4 regions of the Nanhaiella sioensis genome follow, and region 3 is predicted to be linked to each of the others. Evidence: predicted binding sites of a transcription regulator. Region 3 holds the regulator's gene; each other region holds the start of a gene.
The links. The regulator Rex, encoded in region 3, represses fermentation and respiration genes when NADH is low (regulators of the CRP and FNR family bind a similar motif). The targets are predictions, from matches to a motif close to TTGTGAAATATTTCACAA.

Region 1 (4,204 bases), 1.0 Mb from region 3:
TGTTCTTGCATCGAAAATTGTGTAGCACATAAATGTCTCATTTCATATGCATCCTGCATACCTTGTTCACCGGTGCATGCATTGGCACAGGCGCTGTTTACAACAATAGCTTGAAGCTTGTTTTCAACTGCAATACTTTGTTGCGTAACTTTTAATGGAGGTGCTTGAAAATGACTTTGTGTATATACTGCAGCACATGTGGCTGGTACTTCACTGAGAACAATACCTAGATCATTTTTGGTGTATCTTAAACCTGCATGAATCCCATCCGTTTGAAACCCTTCAGGAGATGTGATCGTTCCTTCTGGCAATACATTAACAGTACCTACTTTTGTTTTCATATTAATCAAACTTATTCCTCCATTATTTTTTTCGTAAGAGAAAGAAAAATATATATGACATCTATGGATAAACAGGTAGTAAATCTAAGCCCGTATGTTCATCCATACCTAGTAAAATATTTAAGTTTTGAATAGCCTGACCTGCTGCTCCTTTAACTAGATTATCAATCACTGAAACAATTGTAATTCTTCCTGTTCTTTCATCATTCATCAATGCAATATCACAATAGTTTGACCCATAAACTTCCTTCGTTGATGGAAATACATCCTTTACTCGTACAAAATAATGCTCATCATATGCACACCTATAAATATCATACAGCTCCTCCGTTTTGAGCTGTTTTTTAGGCTCAACATACATTGTCGCCATAATACCTCGAGTCATTGGAACAAGATGGGTGCTCAATGTAATTGGTTGAATGCTACCATTCCAATTAAGGAGCATTTGCTCTATTTCTGGAATATGCTGATGTTGATTTACTTTATAGATTTTTAGATTCTCATTTGTTTCAGCAAAATGAACAGCGGTAGCTAAACTTCTCCCTGCACCCGAAACACCTGATTTTGCATCAATAATGATCGATTCTTCCTTAATTAAATCCATCTGAACTAAAGGTGCTAAACCTAGTAGTACCGCCGTAGGGTAACAACCGGGATTTGCAATAATCTTAGCTTCACTAATTTTATTGCTATTCCACTCGGATAATCCATATACAGCTTCCTTGACAATTTGAGATGGAGCTGGAGTCTTGTTATACCATCTTTCATAAGTTTTATTATCTTGTAGCCGCAAATCACCTGATAAATCAATGATATGTGTATCATATTCACTGAATTGTGATGTCAATTCACTAGATACACCAGCTGGTGTTGCCATAAATACCACATCTACCTCACTACCAATTTTGTCAATATCAATACTTTCTAACTGAAATTTCAAACTTCCAGATAAATGTCCATACATCTGCCCTAATGGTAATCCATCATTAGAAGATGAATGAACAGAATGAACATTAACGACTGGATGTTGCTGCAATAAACGTAATAGTTCTACTCCTCCATAACCTGTTGCACCGATTACAGCAGCTCTCATCTGCGATCCCCCTCTATTTCTTAGGCAGCATTGATTCACTCAATTCAAAGCTACACCTCTGTCTTTGTCATGTTTTTTTGAACATCACGTAAAATTAGTTTTCATTATAATACTGAATAAATATAAAATCAATTGTATTTTTATAAATAAATTATAAAAACCATAAACTATTATATAAATACTATTAATTACGCTGTAAAAATAGAACAAACATTAAATCTACCTATTTTGTAGCTTAGTTGAATATTGACCTTATGAAATAAAAAGAGCTAACCTTTAATAGGTTAGCTCTCATTATAAATACGATATACATTTCAATGCTATTTTAGACTAACACTACAACGACTAAGAAAAAATAAACAGCATTTATAATTTCCCAGATACCTACTTTCAAAACAGAAACATTTTTTCCATAAAAGTAAAAAGCACGGACTACACTCGGTATATACGCAATAATAAACCAAGGGTAGCCACTTACAAATAATATAACTATGATTCCTAGATGGTATCCCCAAGAAAGCCAACGGTATGCATTATTTTTCTTCTCTCTTATCATTGTTTTCACATAAAATGTACTTCCTATAAAGAAGAACATTGATAGTAACAAAATACCAATAGCAACAAAATCTATCGTACCAGTCCCCCCATAATAACTAGCTACTCCACCGATGCTAAATGATGTAATTGCACTCATGTCATTTAGTAGAGCACGTTCTTGGTTTTTCTTTGCAAAATACACATTTACCACGAAAAAAGGCAACATGACGATGCCAAAATAAATAAGGTTATAATTAATAATTAATGCTACAACTAAACAAATTAGAGCTGGAAACATATAAATAAATGTCCATTTGAGATAAAATTCTTGTCGCTTTCCTTTCAAAAACATGAGCAAAGGATATGTACCTAAATAAAGTAACAGCCAGCCACCAAATAAGGGGATATGTATCATAGAAGGCTGACCAGCAAATATTCCTACCAAAAATGGGATGAGTAACATAGCCCATGCACCGTGTTGTTTCGGAATCAAAGGTTTCATACTCGTTCACCTCACCTAAACTTTCTTAGATGTTATTATAATGAAACAACATAAAACAATAAGTGAGATAAATCACAAAGTTACAGTCCCTTCCAAGGCATCTTTGACTTTTTATTAACAATTTACAAAAATGTTGTGTATAGCCTAATTGTAAGCTCTTAAAAGGCTAGAATAACTTCTGGTCCTAGCCTTTCAATAGAGTGGTTATGATAAGGATTGTTGTTTTCTCACGCTGAAAATAAGCGCAACTAAAGTTTCGTGACACCTTTCCTTCTATTAAGGCTGAAAATAGCAATAAGGTTAAAGTCATGGGTAACCTTCCGATATTTAAACTTTATTAGATGAGAGTGATGTCCATACAGCATGTTTTCCTTTGGCTGTTTTCACATTTTCGTTATAAGATTTAAGCACGTATACATTTAGCGTACGTGATAACTTTTTAATTATTGTGCACCTATACAACTCATCATACCGTCCATTTTTAGTAATGCTGTTTTTGCATTGATTGTTGATTTTCTTATTAAAAAATAGTCAACTAGCGCTTTTCTGCTGTACATAGTTGACTAACATATAAACCACTTATATAGTACTTGGTAATAATTTGATAACAATAGCAACAAAGTTTACGAAAAGAGCCTTTAAGCTAAACGAGCGTTTCAGACAACCTACCTTTAGCTAAATGATACTCATTTTGCATTTCCTCAATAATTTCAGCAACTGTTTGAGCTCTACTTATCTGACCAACTCCTTGCCCTGCTGAAAAAATATCCTTCCATGCTTTCGCATTTGTTTGGTTCATAAATGAAAAGTCAACAGTTTGTTTTTTTTCAAGTTCATTTATATCAATACCAGCATTTAAAATACTTTCCTTTAGGTAATTAGCGTATACACCACTAATGGCATCAGTATAAATAAGATCATCTACAGAAGCATCTATTAACATATCTCTATAATCTTCACTTGCAAAGCTCTCCTTTGCACTTATAAATCTCGTTCCAATGTAAGCCATGTCCATACCTAAAGCTTCAACTGCAAGAATATCACGTCCCGTCGTGATGCAACCTGCCAAGACTGTAATGCCATCCCAAAATTTTCTTACTTCTCCTGCAAAAGCAAAGCTATTAATTGTTCCAGCATGCCCTCCTGCACCTGAACATACTAGAATTAAGCCGTCAACTCCCGTTTTCGCAGCTTTGCGAGCATGAGGAATGTTACTTACATCAGCAAAGACAAGACCACCATATTGATGAACAATTTCAACAACAGCTGACGGGTTTCCAAGTGATGTAATAACAATTGGGGGCTGATATTTAGTTATTAACCGTAAGTCTTCCTCATATCGCGGATTTGTTTGATGAACGATAAAATTGACAGCCCATGGTGCAACTTTCAGTTGAGGATCTTCTTTTTTTGCAATAGCTAGCTCTGTAGAAATTTCAGCCATCCAATCTTCTAATATATCTACTGTTCTAGCATTCAATGTTGGAAACGAACCTATGACACCTAACTTACAACTTTCAATAACTAACTTTGGACTTGATATGAGAAACATTGGTGCTGAAATGACTGGTAAAGTTATATTTGTAGTCATATGTTTCGGCAGTTTTTCGTTCATTATCTTTCCCCCCTTTTTAATTCATACACTAATTACCTACCAGAAAATTGTGGTTGTCTTTTCTCAAAAAATGACGTTACTCCTTCTCTATGATCTTTCGTTGTAAAGGCAATACC
Region 2 (4,204 bases), 1.5 Mb from region 3:
GATGTGGAAGATTTAATCGCAGACTTAGCTAATGCACTTAAAGGATAAATAAAAAAAGGCGAAAGTATTTTCGCCTTTTTTTTGTTCCAGTTAGACACCTATTCTCTATAGATTATGAGCCCATTCACAACAGCCATAGTGACGTTAATTTATTTTTGTGATTGGTTCCTACCCTATAATTGGTTAAAGTTACATTCATTTTGACCTACTAAGATATGTTAAAGTAGATTTATAGATACTTAGAAAAGTAGGTGACAAACTTAAAATGGATGAGAAGCAATTACGTGATTTGAAATTTAAAATTGTCGACTTTACAAGAATTGCATTTGTTTTAATTGCAATTAGTGTCTTTTTATATTTAGGTGTTGTTATTAATCAACATGTTCAGGAAGCGACTAATGTCAACTTATTAATGGCAATGACATATATTTTTTTATTTGTAGCGTATCTTTTATTTAACATGGTAATTAAGTATAAAAAAATAGTAAGTGATCTAGAATAAGAAAATTATTTTATTTTTTACAAAAAAGCCCTTTACAAAATATCATAAATTGGTTATACTTTCCTATGAAATAAACAAATTCTGATAAGGAGGTCGAATTTAATGTTAGGCAAATTATTTAAACTTATTAAATTAAATAGTATTTCTTACTACTCGACCGATGTCGGAATGCGGGTGTTTCAATAACTAACTAAGCATACACGCCACAGGTTGAATAGTATACCTGTGGCTTTTTATATAAATAGCATCTTTCCTTTTAATGCTTATTTATAAAATAATTTTGATTATTTTAACCACAGGTATAGAAAATTTACCTGTGGTTTTTTATCGTCAAATTGAACATAGTGTATGCAATGAACTTAAAGGAGGTGAAGCCATATGAAATTCAATATTTTGTCTATCACAATTACAATTAATAAACGAACGTATTCAATTGAAAAAGCTTATCGAGAAGAGCAAGTAAAAAAAATGATTGATGAAGAAAGAGAAAAGTCGTTTAGAGCTTACCCAATCATATAATAATCATTTCAAATAATTACAGGAGGGTGATAAAAATGATAATGAAAAATTTGTTGATCGTTAAGTTAATTGATAAGGAAAATTTTACGTAGTTACTAAACAAAGAACGATCATTACAAATTATAAGTGTATTATCTTTTCATCATTACAGCTAAGTAGGATGACTCTTTACATTAGGCTGTTTTAGCATTGGTTGTTGCTTTTCGTTCTAATAGATAAGCACGTATAAACCGAGCTTTCGTAGCATCTTACATTGAAAACAGCCATTAGGTAAAAACGAACATATATTTTCATTCAGGTAGGTTTTACTTTTTATTAGTAAAGCCTACTTTTTTTATTTACTAGCTCTCTCACCTAGCCTGTCAAGGCGTTATAACTGACTGAGAGAAAACAAAATATTTTTTCTTCAAAAACGTTCCAATGCTTGTTGAGAGGAAACAGTTTGTTCCGTTTTTGTTAAATATACTTGAATCAATTATTTTTCCAAATGTACACAATTTGGCCTTTTTATAGACAATAGTTTGTCAATTATGGCTTATCAAACATTCAATAAAATATGGTAATGTTTAGTTGGAAAGGTACAATAAACCTATAGATAGGCTTTTTTTCACAATTGTTATTATTCGTGAATGAAATATGGTTATACTTTTCTATCATCACAAAGCGGTAAATCAATATTTATCAAATTGCTCATTTTTTCACATGTGTCAATTTATTAAGTGGCTGACATACTAATTAGCCTTTTAATTTGTATGAAGAAGATATAAAAATGACAGAAGAGGAGGGGGAAGGTATGGTGAAAAAGCTTAAAGCGCTGGATAAAAAAGTCGTTATTTTAATTGGGCTATTTTTAGGAGTTGTTGTAGCAGTAGCAAGTGCTGAGACAATGCATTATACAGATAGTGCAGAATTTTGTTCGACTTGTCACCCTATGGATTCAGCCTATAGTAGCTTTGCAGACTCTACACATGCAAATATCGCCTGTAATAAGTGTCATGCTCCAACTGATAGCCTTGGAAGGAAAATACTATTTAAAGCGAAAGCTGGAACGCATGATATTTACATGAATACATTTGGGGCAGATAAGATTCCTGATGTTATTCATGCGAAAACAGCCACCATTGACGTTATTCAAGAAAACTGTAAAAGCTGTCACGAAGGAACACTAAATAATTTATCACATGATGCAAAAGAAAATTGCACGGATTGTCATAGGCAAATCCCTCATGGTAATGGCAACTTTAAGACAGATGAATGGTTTAAACCTGCGGATTATGACATTAATAATCGAAACGAATCTTTTGAGAAAGGGTGAGGAAAATGCATAGAAACATCAAAAGAATTATAGTTCCCACTGCTTTAGTAATTTTTTTAATCTCTATTATTGCTGCCTGTGGTTCAGATGAAGCGAAAGAAAGTATAACTGCTAAAAAGTTATACAATACGGGACTATCAGCTGACGAAATAAATAATGAAGCATTTGCTGATATTTTTCCGTTACAGTATGAAAGCTATAAGCGTAATGAAGAAATGTCTGATACGAAATACGGTGGATCAGTACCAACGTCAAAATTTGATCATACTAAAGAGCCTTATTTACCAATAATTTTTAATGGTTACGGATTTGCAAAGGAATATAATGAAGATCGTGGACACATTTACGCCATTGAAGATAATGTAAATATTGCTAGAATTACGGATAAGTCAATTGGTTCTTGTTTAACTTGTAAAAGTACTGCAGTTCCTATTTTGTTAGAGGAAGACGAGTTTGGAGACGGATACTGGTCGGCAAACTTTCGAAACGAGATTGTACCTCGTGCTGAAGAATTAGGACATTCTCCTATCGGTTGTTCAGATTGTCATGATCCCGAAACGATGGAATTACGTGTCACTCGTCCAATGTTTGCAACAGCTATGGAAGCAAGGGGAGTAGACATTTCAAACCCTACAAAAAATGAAATGCGTACGTATGTATGTGCACAATGTCACGTAGAGTACTATTTTGAACCAGAAAAGAAGGCAGTAACATTCCCATGGACAAATGGATTAAAGCCAGAAGAAATGTATGAATACTACGATACGATAGCAAAAGATTCTGGGTTTGCACAAGACTGGATTCATACTGTTTCAGGTGCACCAATGCTAAAAGCTCAGCATCCAGAATTCGAAATTTGGTCTGAAGGCCCTCATGGAATTGCTGAAGTTTCCTGTTCGGATTGCCATATGCCATACGAACGTTCAGATGGTAAGAAAAAGATTACTAGTCACCAATGGACTTCACCTTTAAAAACGGTTGAGCAATCATGTCGTACATGTCATGCAGACAAGACTGAGCAAGAGCTTATAGATCGGGTTGAAGGCATTCAAGATGCTCATATGGAAAACTTACACAAAGCCGAAGAAATATCCATTGATGCACATTACTATATTAATAAGATGATAACTACTGGTGCTCCTGAGTCTAAAATTGAAGAAGCACAACAACTTGTTCGTAAAGGACAGTGGTTATTTGATATTGTAGCTGCAGAAAATTCTGCTGGATTCCATGACCCTCAAGGTGCAATGGATAGTATGAAAAAATCTACTGAAGCATTAAATGAAGCTATTATTATTGCAACTGAAGAGTTAGTGAAACTTGATGTAAATATTGACGAACTAAAAGAAGAAATAGCAAAAGTGAAAAAAGCTGTTTATGATGAACCAGATGTCTTTAAAAAGAAAGACCATGTCATAAATGATTATTTTCCAAATCAACAACCACCAAAAAATTAAGCACTTACAGAACGATGATTAACAAACTAATTTTCACCGTACAATACGGCTATATTGTACGGTGCATTTTTGTTCAGTTAAAAACTATATTTCCATTGTTTATAAGGTGGTAACAATTTCGTGCAAGGATATGTTTGACATTGTACAAACATAACACTAATTTGATCTAGATGTTTTATCAATAGTAGAAAAATGTTTTGATAAGAGCCTTCATAAGACAATGGTCTTAATATATATATGTGAAATAAATCACAAGAATCGTGTTTATTATTAATATACTGTAAATTTTTAATTGAATCAAGCTGAATGGTTTATTTTTTAAAATGGATTTCAGATAGCTGGTTCCATCTTTCAATACAGCTTTTCAGTAAAACGAAGTGGCTCGAATACACTAGCTAAGGAGCCAAAATG
Region 3 (4,204 bases):
GATGCCTTCCTTGCATTTCAGTTAAAAGTAAATCTCTTTTTTTCTTGCTTCTTTGCATACTTTTTTTCCGATCAAAGTCAGCTGGAGCTATAATAATATCTACCTGTGCAATACCATTTTTGAAAGTTACAATCATAAGGCCTAATTCTAACCTTCTGACCAAATAACAAATATCCTGCCATTTTTTAGAACGCAAAGAATATGTAGGTCTCGGGATAGCAATGAACACCTGATCGGATAAACGCTGCCTTTTAGTAGCTTGTATTAACAGCTTTATACTTATATTAAGCTTAAGCTCCACGATAACTAGCTCATCGTCTTTTATAGCTGCTATATCACAATGATTGACTTCTCCATATACTTCATAGCCCTGTTCTGTAAAATGCTCTTGAATAGGTTTATATAAATCAACCTCATACAATTTTGTTGTTTTATTGCTCATTAACATCATTACTTTCTTCATTTATTCAATGCTTAAATATTAGTTAATCATACGACCTTTATATTTAATAAATTCACATAACACCTGCTAGATTTACTATATAAAAAAAGTGAGCCTCTACAATTTGTAAAAACTCACTTTGATTACCTTTATTATGATTTATGGTATGGTTGTTACTCATTTTCAGCCATGAGTTCCTGTTCTAGTTTTTCCACTTTGCGAAAGGTTATTTTTGAGATAAAGATACTTATTTCATATAGAATAAATAAAGGTATCGTCACCATCAGATGTGAAATGAGCTCTGGTGGCGTAATAAATGCTGCTATAACTAGTAAAACAAAATATGCGTACTTTCTTATTTTCGCTAAAAACATAGGCGAGACTATGCCAAGTCTAGTTAAAAACATCACAACGACAGGAAGCTGAAACAATATTCCAAATGGAATAGTGATTTTGAATAGAAATTGGAAATATTCATTTATCCCAATAACTTGATTAACCGTTAGGCGTTCAGATATCCTCGTCATAAACTCAATAACAAATGGAAATAGAATAAAATAGGAAAACGAAACCCCACCTAAAAATAGTAACACTGATATTGGTATATAACTTAAAGTGATTTTCCGCTCTTTTTCATATAGGCCTGGGCTAATAAACGCCCAAAGCTGGTATAAAATAACTGGTGCAGTAATTACAAAAGCTATAATAAAAGCAAATTGCATATAAATTTTTATTGGATCAGTTAAGGAAAATGCATTCATCGTCAGCTCTTTTGCTTCATCAGCCTGTTGTAAATAGACAATGATTGGCTCAGCCAAAAAAAAGCTTCCAATTGTAGCCACAACAAAGAAAACGGCTGCGATAATTAGACGCTTCCTTAGCTCTCCTATATGATCGTATACAGACATTTCTTTACTATCATTCATACTTTCTCATCCTAATGTTACTTCTTTTTATTATTTTCATTTGCAATGTCTTGTGCCGCTCTCTTAAATTCTCTAAGTGTTTCTCCAGCAGCTTTTCCTAATTGAGGAAGCTTATTTGGACCAAAGATAACGAGTGCGATCACTAAAATTAATATAAGACTTCCAATTCCTATGTTAATTGGTCTCACCTCCATCATAAATTACAAATAATTTTCCTGATCTATCATTATAAAGCATATATTGTTTTTATAACTCGGTGATCATGTAAACGACCATAATGCCAATATAGCTACTATTCAGTTGGGTAGTTTTTAAGGAAATAAACTAAAGATTGTAATTCAACTGCTAAATCAATGTGATGAATCCTAATATGGTCAGGTACATTAATTCGAGCTGGCGTAAAATTCAAAATACCCTTAATACCTGTTTCTACTAAACGGTCAGTCATCCCTTGCGCAACTGGTGCAGGTACAGTTAAGATGGCGACACTTACATCCTTGGTAATATATTTTTCTAAGTCATCCATATGATAAATAGGAACATCTCCAACTGTAGTGCCAATTTTTTGCTCATCAACATCAAATGCAAGTTCAATTTTCATATTATTATTTTTAATAAAGTTGTAATTTAAAAATGCAGTACCTAAATTCCCAACCCCGATTAACACCACTTTTGTTAGTTCATCTTGATCAAGTGTTTGTCGAAAAAACGTTAATAAGTAATTAACATTATAACCATATCCTTTTTTACCTAAAGCACCAAAATACGAAAAATCTCTACGTATTGTTGCAGAATCTACTTTTACAGCCTCGCTTAATTCAGCAGATGATACGCGCTGCTTACCTGCAGCATGAAGATTTTTGATGAAACGATAATACAATGGTAAACGCTTTGCAGTAGCTTGTGGAATTTTTGTTTGTTCGTTATTCACTTCTATTCCCCCACATTCAAACAGCTATTCATTCACTGCTCTCTAATAAAGTCTCCGTTCTTTCCACCAGTCTTCTCTAATAAATAAGTTGGACCAATAACCATACCTTTATCAACTGCTTTACACATATCATAAACAGTTAGGGCACACGTACTAGCAGCAGTTAGAGCTTCCATTTCAACACCTGTACTACCTTTAGTTTTAACTTCTACGATAATAATAAGCTTGTATAATTGCTTTTTTTCTTCCCATGTAAACGTGATATCGACACCCTTTAAACTAATTGGGTGACACATTGGGATAATATCTGCTGTTTTTTTTGCAGCCATAATACCAGCCACTTGAGCTACAGCTAACACATCCCCTTTTTTTATTTTTGAATGAATAATCTGTTCATAAATTTCTTGATTAACTGAGATACTTGATCTCGCTATAGCAGTTCTAAATGTTTCGCCCTTTTCAGAAATATCAACCATCTTTGCTCTACCTTGATCATTAAAATGTGTAAATGAAGACACTTGCTTTTCACCTCTCAATATGACTATACTACACTATTTTTACAATCCTGTCGTTACTTTAACAAGGCGTGAAAACTATATGTACATCCAAGGCCATTTCTATCACCTTTTGAGTACATGGCTTTTTTCATAAATGGTGAATTGTAACGAATAATTTAGCCCATTGTCATAGTTTTAATGATGAGAAGCTGCAACAAACGATATAATAATTCGTATTTGTGTCTCAATACATGGCTGCTGTTTTCGCATTAATTGTTGATTTTCGTTCTAAGAAATAAATACGTATAAACTTAGCGGTTGTAGGCACCTTTTCTCATTATAAATGAGGTCAATTGCATAAGTTCATTTTATGCTGTCCTAAATTATTCACAATAGCAACAAAGTTTACGAAAAGAGCCTATAACGTCTACAACCTAAGTTTAATATGACTTCCGTAAGAAAGCGCATACAAAATAAGCTAAACTATTATTAAAAATATGCATTTCACAAGCCTTTGATAAGTAAACATTGGAATCCAGTGAAAGAATATTGCTCATTTCATACATTTTAAGATACACTAAAACTATTATAACAGAGGTGAACTAACATGATAGTGTTACAAGTGAATCAGCTCACAAAATATTTTGGATCTGACCTTATTTTATCGAATATAAAGCTAGAAGTACAATTGAAAGATAGGATTGCTGTCGTTGGCCGTAACGGCGCTGGAAAATCAACTTTATTGAAAATAATAGCAGGTTATATGTCTCATGATAGCGGAAGCGTCATGAAACCGAAAGACATTTCTATTGGATATTTAGCACAACATAGTGGCTTAGATTCAGACTTATCTATTTGGGAAGAAATGTTAACCGTGTTTGAACCGTTAAAAAAAATGGAGATAGACTTACGTGAACTGGAAGAGAAAATGTCCAATCAAAGCCTAATGTCAAACAAGGCAGATTACGACAAACTATTAAAAGAGTATGATCATTTACAAATTCAATATAAAGAACAAGGTGGCTATCAATATGAAGCTGATGTACGAGCTGTTCTACATGGACTCCAGTTTTCAAGCTTCAATTATTCGACACCTATATCATCATTAAGTGGTGGTCAAAAAACGAGGCTTGCTTTAGGGAAGCTATTATTATCAAAGCCTAATTTATTAATACTAGATGAGCCGACTAACCACCTTGACATTGATACACTCACTTGGTTAGAGCAATATTTACTCGGCTATCCAGGAGCTATTCTCATCGTATCTCATGACCGTTATTTCCTTGATAAAGTCGTTACACAAGTATACGAAATTTCTCGAACTAATTCAGCAAAATTCATTGGTAATTATAGTGATTATTTAAAGAAGAAAGCAGAAAATTATGAACACGATTTAAAGCTTTATGAA
Region 4 (4,204 bases), 1.5 Mb from region 3:
CATAATCTGCTAACGGATACTTGACATTGTTTTTCTTGTCTGTAATAACAGAGAATGGTGTTACCTCAGATCCAGTTCCTGAAGTTGTTGGTATTGCAACAAATTTAGCTTTGTTTCCTAGTTTAGGATATTTGAACGTACGTTTACGAATGTCTAAAAACTTCTGTTTTAAGCCATGGAACGTTGTTTCTGGGTGTTCGTAAAATAACCACATTCCTTTTGCAGCATCCATCGCTGATCCACCGCCAAGTGCAATGATGACATCAGGTTGGAATTCTTTCATCATTTCTGCACCCTTCATCACAGTTTCAATAGATGGATCTGGCTCAACATTTGAGAAAATTTCACAATGGACGTAATCTTGACGTTTACGTAAATAATAAAGAACTTTATCAACATAGCCAAGCTTCACCATACCTGGGTCCGTTACAATCAAAGCTTTTGAGATTTCAGGCATTTTTGCTAAATATTGAGTAGAATGCTTTTCAAAGTAAACTTTTGGTGGAAGCTTAAACCATTGCATATTGACATTCCTTTTCGCAATTTTTTTGATATTTAATAAGTTCGCTGTTCCAACATTTGAAGATACAGAGTTCTTACCGTAAGATCCACAACCTAATGTTAATGAAGGAATATATGCATTATAAATATCTCCGATTGCCCCTTGTGAAGATGGAGCATTCACAATGACACGACATGCCTTCATACGTTTTCCATAAGCTTCTATGGTTTTTTGGTCTTCAGAATGGATTACAGCAGAGTGACCTAGACCTCCAAACTCTAGCATTTCTTCTGCACGAGTAATCCCTTCCTCTGTATTATTAACTTTATAACAAGCTAGTACTGGACTAAGCTTTTCTCTTGAAAGTGGGTGAGCTTCACCTACACCTTTTAATTCAGCGATTAGAATTTTAGTATCTTTGGGTACTTCTACACCAGCCATTTTTGCGATTTCATAAGCTGGTTTACCAACGATGTTTGGATTAACAGCACATTTGTTTTCATCAATAACAAGTTTTTCTACTTTTTTCTTTTCGTTTTCTGATAAGAAGTGACAAGAATGATATATCATTTCTTTTTTCACTTCATCATAAATTTCTTTATCGATAATAACAGCTTGTTCAGAAGCACAAATCATACCATTATCAAATGTTTTTGATAAAATTAAATCATTTACAGAACGTTTCACCTCAGCAGATTTTTCAATATAACAAGGTACGTTACCAGCACCTACACCTAACGCAGGTTTACCAGTACTATAAGCTGATTTAACCATTCCTGGGCCACCTGTCGCTAAGACGATCGCAACCCCATCATGATTCATTAATTGTTTTGTTGCTTCGATAGATGGCGTTTCTATCCATTGAATACAACCTTCAGGCGCTCCTGCTTTTACTGCTGCGTCACGAAGAATTCTTGCTGCTTCACTACTACATTTTTGTGCAGATGGATGGAAAGCAAAAATAATTGGGTTTCTAGTTTTAATTGCAATAATTGCTTTAAACATCGTTGTTGATGTTGGATTTGTCACTGGTGTTACACCAGCAACAACACCTACTGGCTCTGCAACTTCGATTACACCTTCGTGTTCATTATCATTAATAATGCCGACAGTTTTATCATATTTAACGTTATGATAAATATATTCAGTAGCAAAAATGTTTTTAATAATTTTATCCTCATAAACACCACGTTTTGTTTCATCAACTGCTAGCTTAGCTAAGTGCATATGTTGATCTAATCCTGCTAAAGCCATTTCTTTTACTATGTCATTGATCATTTCTTGATCATAATTGCGAAATTCCTTTAAAGCTTTAGAACCACGATCAACTAAAGAATTAATCATTTTTGAAACATCTTGTTGTTGTTTTAATACTTTTTCTTCAACAGCCATTTGAAACTCCTCCTAATTTCTCGCTTAAAGTTTGTGAATGTTTTCACATGTGAATGTTAAAAAAAAGCAACTTACTTGATACTTTACGTTTTTTACTAAATTTATTAACTAACTATCTTACACGTTTATTATACTATCGATATGTTGCGAATAGTTACATTAAATTTGACGACATTGTGAATAATTTCACATATATTATTAAACTGATATCCTCGACTTTTACTCCTTTTAATCCTTAAAAAAACTAGTAAATGTATAAAAATTATAATAGCCGTCCATTCTATTAATAGAAAATCTACTATATAGTAAATTAAATTTTTCAGAAGATAGGAGTGTTTATGTGAAAGTTCGTCAAGATGCATGGTCTCATGAAGAAGACCTATTACTCGCAGAAACAGTACTTCGCTATATTCGTGAAGGTGGAACTCAGTTATCAGCCTTCGAAGAAGTTGGTGATAAGCTTAACCGAACTTCTGCTGCTTGTGGATTTCGGTGGAACGCGGAAGTAAGAGGAAAGTATGATCAAGCTATCGCCATTGCGAAAAAGCAAAGAAAAGAAAGAAAGAGAGCGTTAGACAGATTAAAGAAGCAAGATGAGCTTCCTAGTACAATTTCACTACCACAGATTACTACAGTTGATGATAACCATCCAGTAGAGAGCTATAATCTAAATAATGAGTTCACGACAGAGTTGTTGACTACGCCAGTGACGACATCAGTTCCACCTATAGAGCCATCAGCTGGATCAAATTCAATATCTCTAGAAGATTGCATTTCTTATTTAAAAGAACTTAAAGTACAAGATCAACATTCAATGAGATTGCAGCAGGAAAATGTACAATTACAACAAGAAAACCAAACTCTTTCAAAGCAAAATAAAGAACTAGTTATAAAGCTTGAAAAAATGTCCGAAAAGCAATCTATGATACAAGAAGACTATCAAGCATTAGTACAAATTATGGATCGAGCACGGAAAATGGTTTTATTTGATGATAATGAAGAAAGACCTTCTCCAGCTTTTAGAATGGATAAAAACGGAAACTTAGAACAATTAGCTAAGTAAAAAACGTGGTCTATCTTTAGACCACGTTTTTGTCATTGTCGGAACGAGAAGAACCAAGTCGATATCAGATAAATGTAGAGTATTTTTAGCCCTGATTTACTCGTTTAATTGGTATATCTGTTAACAATTCAGTAACCACGTGACTTGCCATTATTAGCCCTGCTACTGATGGAACAAAAGCATTGGATGATGGTGGCATTTTAGCTTTTCTAATAGGTGTATTTTCATCAGGTACAATTTTCTTGCGAATATCTTCCCGAATCACAATAGGACTCTCGTCAGAAAATACTACTTTAATCCCCTTACGGATACCCTCTTTTCTTAACTTCGTTCGAATAACTTTTGCAATGGGATCAGTGTGAGTTTTGGAAATATCAGCTATTTTAAAACGTGTAGGGTCCATTTTATTTGCTGCACCCATACTTGAAATAATTGGAATCTTCCTCTGCAAGCATTCCTTCATTAAATGGATTTTATAACAAATCGTATCAGACGCATCTATAACAAAATCTATTCCATAACTAAAAAATTCCTCATACGTCTCCTCTGTATAAAACATTTTCAACGCAATCACTTGACATTCTGGATTAATATCTTTTATACGGTCCTTCATGAGGTCAGCTTTTGGCTTACCGACAGTTGAGAGTAAAGCGTGAATTTGTCGATTTACATTTGTAATATCGACATCATCCTTATCAACTAATACAAGCCTTCCTACACCAGATCGAGCTAGTGCTTCAGCTGCAAATGAACCTACACCACCAATTCCAAGTACTGCCACTGTGCTATTTTTTAAAATGTTTAATCCTTCTATCCCAATCGCTAATTCATTTCTAGAAAATTGATGTAACATATTCTCAACTCCGTTTGTCACAAACTTATTCAATGTTTTCCGATAAAAATAATATCATAAATTATAAGAAATACAAGATTTGAAGATCATTTTTTCGACAAAATACAAAATGTAACAGTCTTGGAAAAAAGTTTTTTTGTAACGTTGCCGTCGTTATCTAGAACAAAAGCTGCTACGAACTTTAACTGGGGGCACGTTTATTTCTTAGCAAAACAGCCCATTGTAAGATCATCAAGCTACGTCTGTTACAAATGTATGGCATTTATGTACTCTAAATAGCTACAAAAACCCTATACATCATGTATAGGGTATACCTTTTTTATTTTATTATAACGGAACGGAAGTCCCAATTGTGCCGTCGATGCCTTCGTTTTGATCCCGCACTCCGCAGGTG

Region 1: the regulator Rex is predicted to act here: its motif matches at 2,534-2,551, upstream of V1503_RS03710 (YwiC-like family protein).
Region 2: the regulator Rex is predicted to act here: its motif matches at 1,708-1,725, upstream of V1503_RS15440 (cytochrome c3 family protein).
Region 4: the regulator Rex is predicted to act here: its motif matches at 2,069-2,086, upstream of adhE (bifunctional acetaldehyde-CoA/alcohol dehydrogenase).

Annotation. Positions count from the first base shown of each region.
Region 1 covers NZ_JBKAEG010000001.1:786,648-790,851, forward strand. Annotated here, with positions in the region: gene argJ (bifunctional ornithine acetyltransferase/N-acetylglutamate synthase) at 1-341, opposite strand, end outside; gene argC (N-acetyl-gamma-glutamyl-phosphate reductase) at 403-1,434, opposite strand; gene V1503_RS03710 (YwiC-like family protein) at 1,760-2,473, opposite strand; gene V1503_RS03715 (NAD(P)H-dependent flavin oxidoreductase) at 3,117-4,088, opposite strand; gene V1503_RS03720 (enoyl-CoA hydratase/isomerase family protein) at 4,121-4,204, opposite strand, start outside.
Region 2 covers NZ_JBKAEG010000001.1:3,341,620-3,345,823, forward strand. Annotated here, with positions in the region: gene V1503_RS15425 (bifunctional cystathionine gamma-lyase/homocysteine desulfhydrase) at 1-48, shown strand, start outside; gene V1503_RS15430 (YrhC family protein) at 266-502, shown strand; gene V1503_RS15435 (YrzI family small protein) at 881-1,021, shown strand; gene V1503_RS15440 (cytochrome c3 family protein) at 1,815-2,336, shown strand; gene V1503_RS15445 (ammonia-forming cytochrome c nitrite reductase subunit c552) at 2,342-3,793, shown strand.
Region 3 covers NZ_JBKAEG010000001.1:1,810,519-1,814,722, forward strand. Annotated here, with positions in the region: gene V1503_RS08310 (DUF2161 domain-containing phosphodiesterase) at 1-442, opposite strand, end outside; gene tatC (twin-arginine translocase subunit TatC) at 616-1,368, opposite strand; gene V1503_RS08320 (twin-arginine translocase TatA/TatE family subunit) at 1,386-1,565, opposite strand; gene V1503_RS08325 (redox-sensing transcriptional repressor Rex) at 1,661-2,299, opposite strand; gene moaC (cyclic pyranopterin monophosphate synthase MoaC) at 2,332-2,817, opposite strand; gene V1503_RS08335 (ABC-F family ATP-binding cassette domain-containing protein) at 3,404-4,204, shown strand, end outside.
Region 4 covers NZ_JBKAEG010000001.1:3,306,907-3,311,110, reverse strand. Annotated here, with positions in the region: gene adhE (bifunctional acetaldehyde-CoA/alcohol dehydrogenase) at 1-1,894, opposite strand, end outside; gene V1503_RS15285 (RsfA family transcriptional regulator) at 2,235-2,957, shown strand; gene V1503_RS15280 (tRNA threonylcarbamoyladenosine dehydratase) at 3,043-3,810, opposite strand; RNA gene ssrS (6S RNA) at 4,150-4,204, opposite strand, start outside.